Bosea vaviloviae: one gene and its partner. Each later gene encodes a partner of the first gene's protein in a complex. Links are inferred from orthologs where the notes say so. Each region holds a gene or a part of one and is shown on either strand. Other genes may lie near its edges.

What was found. The genes of interacting proteins can lie anywhere in the genome.
Region 2: the proteins of accD (region 1) and BHK69_RS01630 are in contact, whole or in part, in a solved structure (PDB 8UXZ), measured with the Escherichia coli proteins. The link is inferred for Bosea vaviloviae from one-to-one orthologs.

What each region holds. Positions count from the first base shown.
Region 1 is NZ_CP017147.1:1,245,349-1,248,608, forward strand. Bases 287-3,260 are described here. They hold accD (acetyl-CoA carboxylase, carboxyltransferase subunit beta), read left to right. Parts: upstream 287-1,312; coding sequence 1,313-2,209; downstream 2,210-3,260. Other genes in these bases: BHK69_RS05880 (DUF488 domain-containing protein), read left to right, coding at 287-387; trpA (tryptophan synthase subunit alpha), read left to right, coding at 436-1,284; BHK69_RS05895 (bifunctional folylpolyglutamate synthase/dihydrofolate synthase), read left to right, coding at 2,242-3,260. Outside these bases: more of BHK69_RS05880, read left to right, coding at 1-286.
Region 2 is NZ_CP017147.1:346,820-352,506, reverse strand. Bases 2,567-5,509 are described here. They hold BHK69_RS01630 (acetyl-CoA carboxylase carboxyltransferase subunit alpha), read left to right. Parts: upstream 2,567-3,532; coding sequence 3,533-4,486; downstream 4,487-5,509. Other genes in these bases: BHK69_RS01625 (L,D-transpeptidase family protein), read left to right, coding at 4,683-5,509; BHK69_RS01635 (class I SAM-dependent methyltransferase), read left to right, coding at 2,662-3,429. Also shown: BHK69_RS01655 (DUF2938 domain-containing protein), read left to right, coding at 1-330; BHK69_RS01650 (GNAT family N-acetyltransferase), read right to left, coding at 384-1,145; BHK69_RS01645 (cupin domain-containing protein), read right to left, coding at 1,145-1,624; gloB (hydroxyacylglutathione hydrolase), read right to left, coding at 1,636-2,400; more of BHK69_RS01625, read left to right, coding at 5,510-5,687. UniProt on the Escherichia coli protein: Component of the acetyl coenzyme A carboxylase (ACC) complex. First, biotin carboxylase catalyzes the carboxylation of biotin on its carrier protein (BCCP) and then the CO(2) group is transferred by the carboxyltransferase to acetyl-CoA to form malonyl-CoA.

The DNA of each region.
Region 1 (3,260 bases):
GTCCGTCTCGGCACGCCCCGCCTCCCCGACGAGGGCACGCGGATCGGCACCGTGCGCCGGCCGCCGCGCGGCGTCCGCAAGGAGCGCTATGCGGCCGATGACTGGTACGACGTCTGGTTTCCGGAGCTTTCGCCCAGCCCCGAACTGGTAAAATCGGCGCTGACCGCGGAGAGCGAGGCGGAATGGCATGGCTTCGTCCGCGCCTTCCGCACCGAAATGGATGAGCCCGCGCCACGTCGTACGCTCGATCTGCTCGCCGCGCTCTCCCATGGCGGACGCTTCTCGATCGGTTGCTATTGCGAGCATGAGAACCGTTGCCACCGTTCGGTGCTGCGTGCGCTGCTGACCGAGCGCGGCGCGCAGATCGCCGGAGAGACCGGAGCTTGACGGCATAGCTCTCGCCAAGCCGGCCCCGGGCATGCTAACCGCAAGCCCATGACAACGACCGGCCAAACCCGCATCCAGACCCGCTTCCAAGCCTGTGCCGCCGAAGGCCGCGCCGCGCTGGTGACCTTCATCACGGCGGGCGATCCCGATTTCGACACCGCCAGCGCGATCCTGCACGCTTTACCGGCCGCAGGCGCCGACGTCATCGAGCTGGGCGTACCCTTCACCGACCCGATGGCTGATGGCATCCCGGTTCAGCTTGCGGGGCAGCGCGCGCTCAAGGCCGGCCAGACCTTGAAGAAGACACTCGCCATGGTCGAGGCCTTCCGCGCGGCCGGAAACGACACGCCGATCGTGCTGATGGGCTACTACAACCCGATCTATGTCTATGGCGTCGAGCGTTTCCTGGGCGATGCGAAGGCAGCCGGCGTCGATGGCTTGATCGTGGTCGACCTGCCGCCTGAGGAAGATGCCGAGCTCTGCCTGCCGGCGCTGGCCGCGGGCATCAATTTCATCCGCCTCGCCACGCCGACGACGGATGACAAGCGCCTGCCGAAAGTGCTGCAGAATACCTCCGGCTTCGTCTATTATGTCTCGATGACGGGCGTCACCGGCGGCTCCATCGCCAATTACGACGCGGTCGGAGAAGCCGTCGCGCGGATCAAGCGCCATACCGACCTGCCCGTGGCAGTCGGTTTCGGCGTCAAGACGGCGGCTGATGCGGCCGCGATCGCTAGGGGTGCGGATGGTGTCGTCGTCGGCTCGTCGCTGGTCGAACGCGTCAGGCTTTCGTTGGATGTTCAGGGCAAGGCCACGGAAAAGACGGTTTCCGCTGTCACCTCGCTCGTCGCCGAGCTCGCAGCCGGCGTCCGCTCGGCCGCCAGGACCGCCGCCTGACCCTGCAGGTATAGTTGAGGACCAATCCATGAACTGGATTTCCGAAGTCGTTCGGCCGCGGATCAAGACGCTGTTCAAGCGCGAGAGCCCGGAGAATCTCTGGATCAAATGCCCGGATTCCGGACAGATGGTCTTCCACAAGGATGTCGAGGCCAATGGCTTCGTCATCCCCGGCTCCGACCATCATCTGCGCGTCACCGCGACCGACCGGCTGCGCCTGACCTTCGACGAGGGCAAATGGCTCGACGTCGCCCTGCCCGAGGTTGCGATCGACCCGCTGAAGTTCCGCGACGAGAAGCGCTATATCGACCGGCTGAAGGACGCTCGCGCCAAGACCGGCGCGATTGACGCCTTCAAGGTCGGTTACGGCCGCGTCCAGGGCCTGGCGATGACGCTTGCCGTGCAGGATTTCCACTTCATGGGCGGCTCGCTCGGCATGGCGGCGGGCGAGGCCTTCATCAAGGGCGCCGAGACCGCGCTCGAGAAGAAGACGCCTTATGTCGTCTTCGCCGCCTCGGGCGGCGCGCGTATGCAGGAGGGCATCCTCTCGCTGATGCAATTGCCCCGCACCACCGTGGCGGTGCGCATGCTGCGCAATGCCGGCCTGCCCTATTTCGTGGTGCTGACCAACCCGACCACGGGTGGCGTGACAGCCTCCTACGCGATGCTGGGCGACATCCATATCGCCGAGCCCGGTGCGCTGATCGGCTTCGCCGGCCCGCGCGTGATCGAGCAGACCATTCGCGAGAAATTGCCGGACGGCTTCCAGCGCGCCGAATACCTCAAGGACCACGGCATGGTCGACATGGTGGTGCACCGCCATGAGATTCCGGCGACGCTGGCCCGGCTCGGACGGCTGCTGACGAAGCAGCCCGCGCCGAATGGCGTCGCGAAGCCGCCGCTTCCGGTCGCCGAGGCCGTCTGAAGACGCGCATGGGCGGGAGGCCCTGAACCGAGATGGGGTCGTCCGACACGCTGCTCGCGCGCTTCATGGCGCTGCACCCCAAGCTGATCGATCTCTCGCTCGGGCGCATCCTGACCTTGCTGGAGCGCCTCGGCGATCCGCAGAAGCGCCTGCCGCCGGTGATCCATGTCGCCGGCACCAATGGCAAGGGCTCGACCATCGCCTTCATGCGGGCGATCCTGGAGGCGGCGGGCCTCAGCGTCCATGTCTATACCTCGCCGCATCTGGTGCGTTTCCACGAGCGCATCCGCATCGGTGCGCCGGGCGGCGGCCGCTTCGTCGACGAGGCCGTGCTGGTCGAAGCGCTGGAGCGCTGCGAGCGCATCAATGCCGGCGATGCCATCACCTTCTTCGAGATCACCGCCGCGGCGGCCTTGCTGCTGTTTTCCGAGCACAAGGCGGATGTCGTGCTGCTCGAAGTCGGCCTGGGCGGCCGCTTCGATGCGACCAACGTCATCGCCCACCCCGCCTGCACGGTGGTAACGCCGGTCTCGCTCGACCATGCCGAATATCTCGGCGACACCGTGACCAAGATCGCGGCCGAGAAGGCCGGCATCTTCAAGCGTGGCGCCCCGGCGGTGATCGCGCCGCAGGAGCCTGAGCCGACGGCGGTGCTGGAGGCCACGGCCGAGCGCGTCGGCGCCTCGCGCATCCTGATCGGCGCGCAGGATTTCAACGTCCATGAGGATGGTGGCCGCCTTGTCTATGAGGACGGCGACGGCCTGCTCGATCTGCCCTTGCCGCGCCTCGCTGGACGCCACCAGCATGTGAATGCCGGCACGGCGATCGCCGCCCTGCGCGCCGCCGGCTATGGCGGCCTGCCGGCGCGGGCCTTCGAGCAGGGCATGCTGGAGGCCGATTGGCCGGCGCGGCTGCAGCGGCTGGCGCGTGGTAAGCTCGCCGAGCTCATCCCTGCCCGCGCCGAACTCTGGCTCGATGGCGGCCACAACCCCGATGGCGGGCGTGTTCTGGCCCAGGCGATGGCTGATCTTGCCGATCGCAATCCAGCTCC
Region 2 (5,687 bases), 900 kb from region 1 along the record:
CAGTTCGCGCATGAGGACATCGGGCGGGCGCAACCTGTCGCAAACGAACTCGCGATCGGCTGGGTGTTCCATTACGCCGTCGGCATTCTCTTCGCCGCCGTTCTCCTGGCGCTTTGGGGGCTCGGCTGGTCGCGCAGCCCGACTTTCGGACCCGCGTTGATCGTTGGTCTCGTCACTGTCGGCTGCGGCTGGTTCATCCTGCAGCCGGGCATGGGAGCCGGCGTCGCTGCTTCCAAGAAGCCCAATGCCTGGACAATCCGGGCGCTCAACATCGTCGGCCACATCGTCTTCGCGATCGGGCTTTACGGCACCGCGCTGCTGACCCGCTGAGCGACGGCCTCCTGGCAGGTCAATCCAGCTGGCAAGTCAATCTAGCTGGCAGGTCAATCCAGGATGCGCGTCTCGTAAGCGTAGAGCCGGCGGAAGCCGAGACGGTCGTAGAGGCTGATCGCGACCTCGTTGGTCTGGTCCACCTGGAGATAGGCGCTGCCGCAGTCCATGAGGCGCGCCCAGGACATCAATCCGGAGACGATGCGCCGACCCAAACCATGGCCGCGATGGTTGGCGTCGACCACGATCGTGCCGATCTCGGCCATGCCGCGCTCGGCGACGCCCATGCCGTAGGCGACGGGCTCGCCCGCGATCAGCAAGGTCGCGAAGGCAGCCGGCATCCTGATCTTCTCGACGATGGCGGCGAGGTTGCCGGCATGGGTCTTCACGCCGGCCTGGCGCGCGGCGACGCCGGCGATCCAGTCGGCGCTCGGGCGCGCCTCGATCTGGAGCTCGGGGTCGATCTCGGGCGTGATGCCGTCGAGTTTCGCGATCATGCCGAAGGACGCGTCCTTGAGGCGATAGCCGCGCGCGATCACTTCGGCGCGCGTCGCCTCACCGATTAGTGGTGTCAGGCGCACGGAAGGTGGCAATCCGTCGGCCCGGTAGAGCCCCTCGATCATCGCCAGCGTCGCCTCGTCGAGCTCCGCGCCGGGCTTCAGCGGCGTGGCGGCGTTGGCCCGGCCGGAATAGCCATTGGCGAAGCGCACGACCCAATCGTCGATCAGCAGGGTCGCGGGCGCAGGCCAGGCATTGACGATGCGCCGCTCGCATTCGAGCGCCAGCGCGAGGTCGTCGGCATCGTCGGATATCATCAGGCTCCCCAGGGCTTGCGCGGCGTCGGACGCCAGTCCGGCGGCGCCATCTCGAAACCGGAAAAGGCGAAGCCAGGCGCGACCGTGCAGCCGACCAGCGTCCAGGCGCCCAGCGAGGTGGCGCTCTGCCAGGTGCCCGCCGGCACCACGAATTGCGGCCGCTGCCCGGCTCTCAGATCGGGACCGAGATGATGCGCCGAGGCGTCATGGCCATTGGGCGAGATGCTGATCACCAGCGGCGCGCCGGCATAATGATGCCAGATCTCGGCGGCATCGACCCGGTGCCATTCCGAGGTCTCGCCGGTGTCGAGCAGGTAGTAGATCGCGGTCGAGAAGCCGCGCCCTTCCGGGCCGGCCTCGTCGCGGAAGGTCTCGCGGTAATGGCCGCCTTCCGGATGGGGCTTGAGGTCGAGCAGGCGGATGACCTCGGCCGCGCCGAGGCCGTCGATTGAGGAATCGCCGTCGAGCGAGGAGTTCATGCCGACTGTCCTCAGAATGCGTTCTTGGCTTCGCGCAGCGCCGCAAAAACCTCGCCGGGGGCGCCGCCGGCCTTGCCGACTGCCGCTGCAAGCGCAGCCTCTCCGGCGCGGAAGAAGGGGTTGGTCGCCTTCTCCTCGCCGATCGTGGTCAGCGCCCAGAAGCGGCCTTCCGCCTTGGCGGCTTCGGCCTCGGCGTAACGGGCCTTGAGCGCTGCGTTGGCCGGGTCCATCGCGATGGCGAAACGGGCATTGGACAGCGTGTAGTCATGGCCGGTGATCAGGCGGACATCGTCGGGCAGTGCCATGATGCGATCGAGCGAGGTCCACATCGCCCCCATCTGGCCGGGCTGGACCCGCCCGCAGCCCATGACGAAGACGACATCGCCGACGAGCGCCAGCTTGGCCCCGATGCTGGCGAAGGTCAGGTGGCCGTTGGAATGGCCCGGCGTGTGCCAGATCTCGAAGCTGTCATTGCCGAGCTCGACGCGGTCGCCCTCGCCCAGGATGCGGTCGAGCGGGGCGGAATCGGCGGCGTCGGCCGGCCCGCAGACGAAAGCTCCGGTCGCCTCCTTCAACTCGGCCACGCCCTGCGTGTGGTCGTGATGGGCGTGGGTGACGAAGATGTCGCTGATCGTCCAGCCCTTGGCCTTGGCGGCGGCGAGGACGGGAGCGGCATCAGGCACGTCGACAGCCGCGCAGGCCTTCGTCACTGGGTCGAAGATCAACGCGCCGGCATTGTCGCTGAGGGTGCGGAAGATATGGAGATCGAGGGACATGCGAGGCTCCGGCACGGGCGGGCAGGACAGGGTGCCGCCCTGAATGCGCCATGGCCCGGCTTCTATCAAGTCGAGTGGCTTGCTAGCCGCAGGCGCTTGCAAGCCACTCGAGTTGAGGCGCCAGGTTCAAGCCTCCCCAGAGCAGGCGGGGGAAGGGGCCGTTCAGCCGAGCCTTCACTTGCGGCCTTCAGTTGCAGCCTTCCGTTGCAGCGTTCACTTGCAGCCCTTGCTTTGGCTGCGCCGCCGTTCCATCTCAGGCTCATGCCACTCGACGTCGTCGATCTTCGCGCCTTCTACGCCAGCCCGCTCGGCCATGTCGCGCGGCGGTTCATTGGCCGGGCGATGCTGCGCTTCTGGCCCGACTGCTCGCGGCAGCGCGTGCTGGGGCTCGGTTTCTCCACACCTTATCTCTCCGTGCTCGGCCTTGGCGCCGAACGGGTGCTTGCCTTCATGCCGGCGGCGCAAGGTGTGGTGAACTGGCCCTCCGAAGGCATGTCGGCCTCCGCGCTGGTCGAGCCGACCTTGCTGCCCTTGCCCACGGCCTCGGTCGACAGGGTGGTGCTGGTGCATGCGCTGGAGGAGACCGAGAGCCCCGACGATCTGCTGGAAGAGGTTGGACGCGTGCTCTCGCCGGGCGGACGGATGATCGTCGTCGTGCCCAATCGCCGCGGACTCTGGGCGCGGATGGACGGCACGCCCTTCGGCCATGGCCGCCCGTTCAGCCGCTCGCAGCTCCAGGCGCTGATGCGCGCCGCCGAATTCTCGCCCGAGAACTGGGCCGAGGCGCTCTACGTTCCGCCGCTGAAGCGGCATCTGCTGATGCGTTCGGCACCCGCCTGGGAGCGGGCCGGCGCAGGGTTGTCCCTGCCCTTCGCCGGTGTCCATGTCATCGATGCGACCAAGCAGTTCTATCGCCGCGTGCCCTTGCGCGCGACGCGGCGCAGCTTTGCCTTCCGGCCGATCCTGCTGCCGCGACCGACCCCGACCCAGCGCGCGGCAAACCCGCCTGGAGACGGCGCAGCGGGTTGACAACGGCCGTGACGCGCGGCCAAGGTCCGCCGCTTTTCGCGAACCCGGTTCCGCCCATGCGCTACGCGCGGACCTGCCGACGCGGAACCTGAACTGGATCACGATGCGAAGCTATTTGGATTTCGAGAAACCGGTCGCCGAACTCGAGGCGAAGGCGGATGAATTGCGCGCCCTTGAGGCGAAGGGCGAAGGCTATGCGCTCTCCGAGGAGATCGGCAAGCTCGACGCCAAGGCCAATCAGGCGTTGAAGGAGATCTATGCCGCGCTGACGCCCTGGCAGAAGACGCTGGTCGCGCGCCATCCGCAGCGCCCGCACTTCAAGGATTACTGCGCGGCGCTGTTCAGCGAGTTCACGCCGCTCGCGGGCGACCGGGCTTTCGGCGAGGATGAGGCGATCATGGGCGGTTTCGGCCGCTTTCGCGGCGAAGCCGTCTGCATTGTCGGGCAGGAGAAGGGCGATTCGACCGAGACCCGTATCCGGCACAATTTCGGCATGCCCAAGCCCGAGGGCTATCGCAAGGCGGTGCGCCTGATGGAGATGGCCGGCCGCTTCGGGCTGCCGGTCCTGAGCTTCATCGACACGGCCGGCGCCTATCCCGGCATCGAGGCGGAGGAGCGCGGCCAGGCCGAGGCGATCGCGCGCTCGACCGAAGCTTGCCTGGGATTGCGCACGCCGAGCGTGGCGCTGGTGATCGGCGAGGGCGGTTCGGGCGGCGCGATTGCGATCGCCGCCGCCAGCCGCGTGCTGATGCTGGAGCATGCGATCTATTCGGTAATCTCGCCGGAAGGTGCGGCCTCGATCCTCTGGCGCGATACCAAGCGCGCGCAGGACGCTGCGACCGGCATGAAGATCACCGCGCAGGACCTGCTGAAATTCGGCGTCATCGATCGCATCATCAGCGAGCCGGCGGGCGGCGCGCATCGCGATCCTCAGATGGCGATGGTGCGGGCGGGCGATGCAATCGCCTCGGCGCTGTCGGATTTCTCAGGCGTGGGCGCCGACGACATCGTCAGCCGCAGGGCGGAAAAATTCCTCGCCATCGGGCGGGCGATCTGACGTTGGGTGAAGCTTTTTTGCGGTGTGTCGGCTGCCGCCGCCGTTAGGAAGGCGTTGACCATATGGCTATGACGGAGCAGCCTGTGGTAAGGAACCCTCAAGGCTAACGCTTCTACAACTGGGCAGCCGGCACAATTTGGCCGTGTTGCATAGTCAGTGGTCGTGCTTCCGCCGGCCGTTCGATGGGATTGACGACGTGGCATTCAAGCACTTCGCGCTCGTGGCTTTCGTTGCATTGTCGCTGGGCGCTTGCGAGGAGGACCGCTATCGCGGCTCCGCCAGGCACAATATCCCGATTCCGTCGGCGACCTATACGCTCATGTCTGAGAAGGGCATGAGCAAGGATCAGCCGATCCTGATCCGCTCCTACAAGAAGGAGTCGGAGCTCGAGATCTGGAAGCGCAAGGCCGACGGGCAATATGCGCTGCTCAAGACCTTCCCGATGTGCCGCTGGTCCGGCCAGCTCGGCCCGAAGGTCCGTGAAGGCGACCGCATGGCGCCGGAAGGCTTCTACGCCATCACGCCGGCGCAGATGAACCCGAACTCGGCCTATTATGTCTCCTTCAACATGGGCTACCCCAACGCCTATGACCGCTCCTATGGCCGCACCGGCGCGCATCTGATGGTGCATGGCGCCTGCTCCTCGGCCGGCTGCTATTCGATGACCGACGATCAGATCGGCGAGATCTACGCGCTTGTCCGCGAGGCCCAGAATGCCGGCCAGAAGGCGGTGCAGATGCAGGCGCTGCCCTTCCGCATGACGCCGGAGAATCTGGCCAAGCACCGGCTCGATTCCAACATCGCCTTCTGGAAGAACCTGAAGGAAGGCACCGACTATTTCGAGGTGACGAAGGACGAGCCGCCGGTCTCGGTGGCGGGCGGCCGTTATGTCTTCAGCAACGGCTCGGATTCCTCCGTCGTCCAGGCCGTGCAGCAGAAGCGCCAGCAGGACGAGGTTCAGGTCGCTGCGCTCGTCGCCAAGGGCACGCCTGCGATCAAGCTGATCTATGACGATGGCGACTCGCACTCCTCCTTCAAGCGCACACTCGTGGCCGGCGGCTCCGATTCGCTGAACCGCACGGCGAGCTGGGCCTCGCGCGATGTCGGGGTCAGCCGACCCGACGCCATCAGCGGCGGTCCGCGCGTGCTCGTGCTCGACAATCTGGGCAAGCCGAAAGCCGAGGTTCGGGCGGCGTCGGCC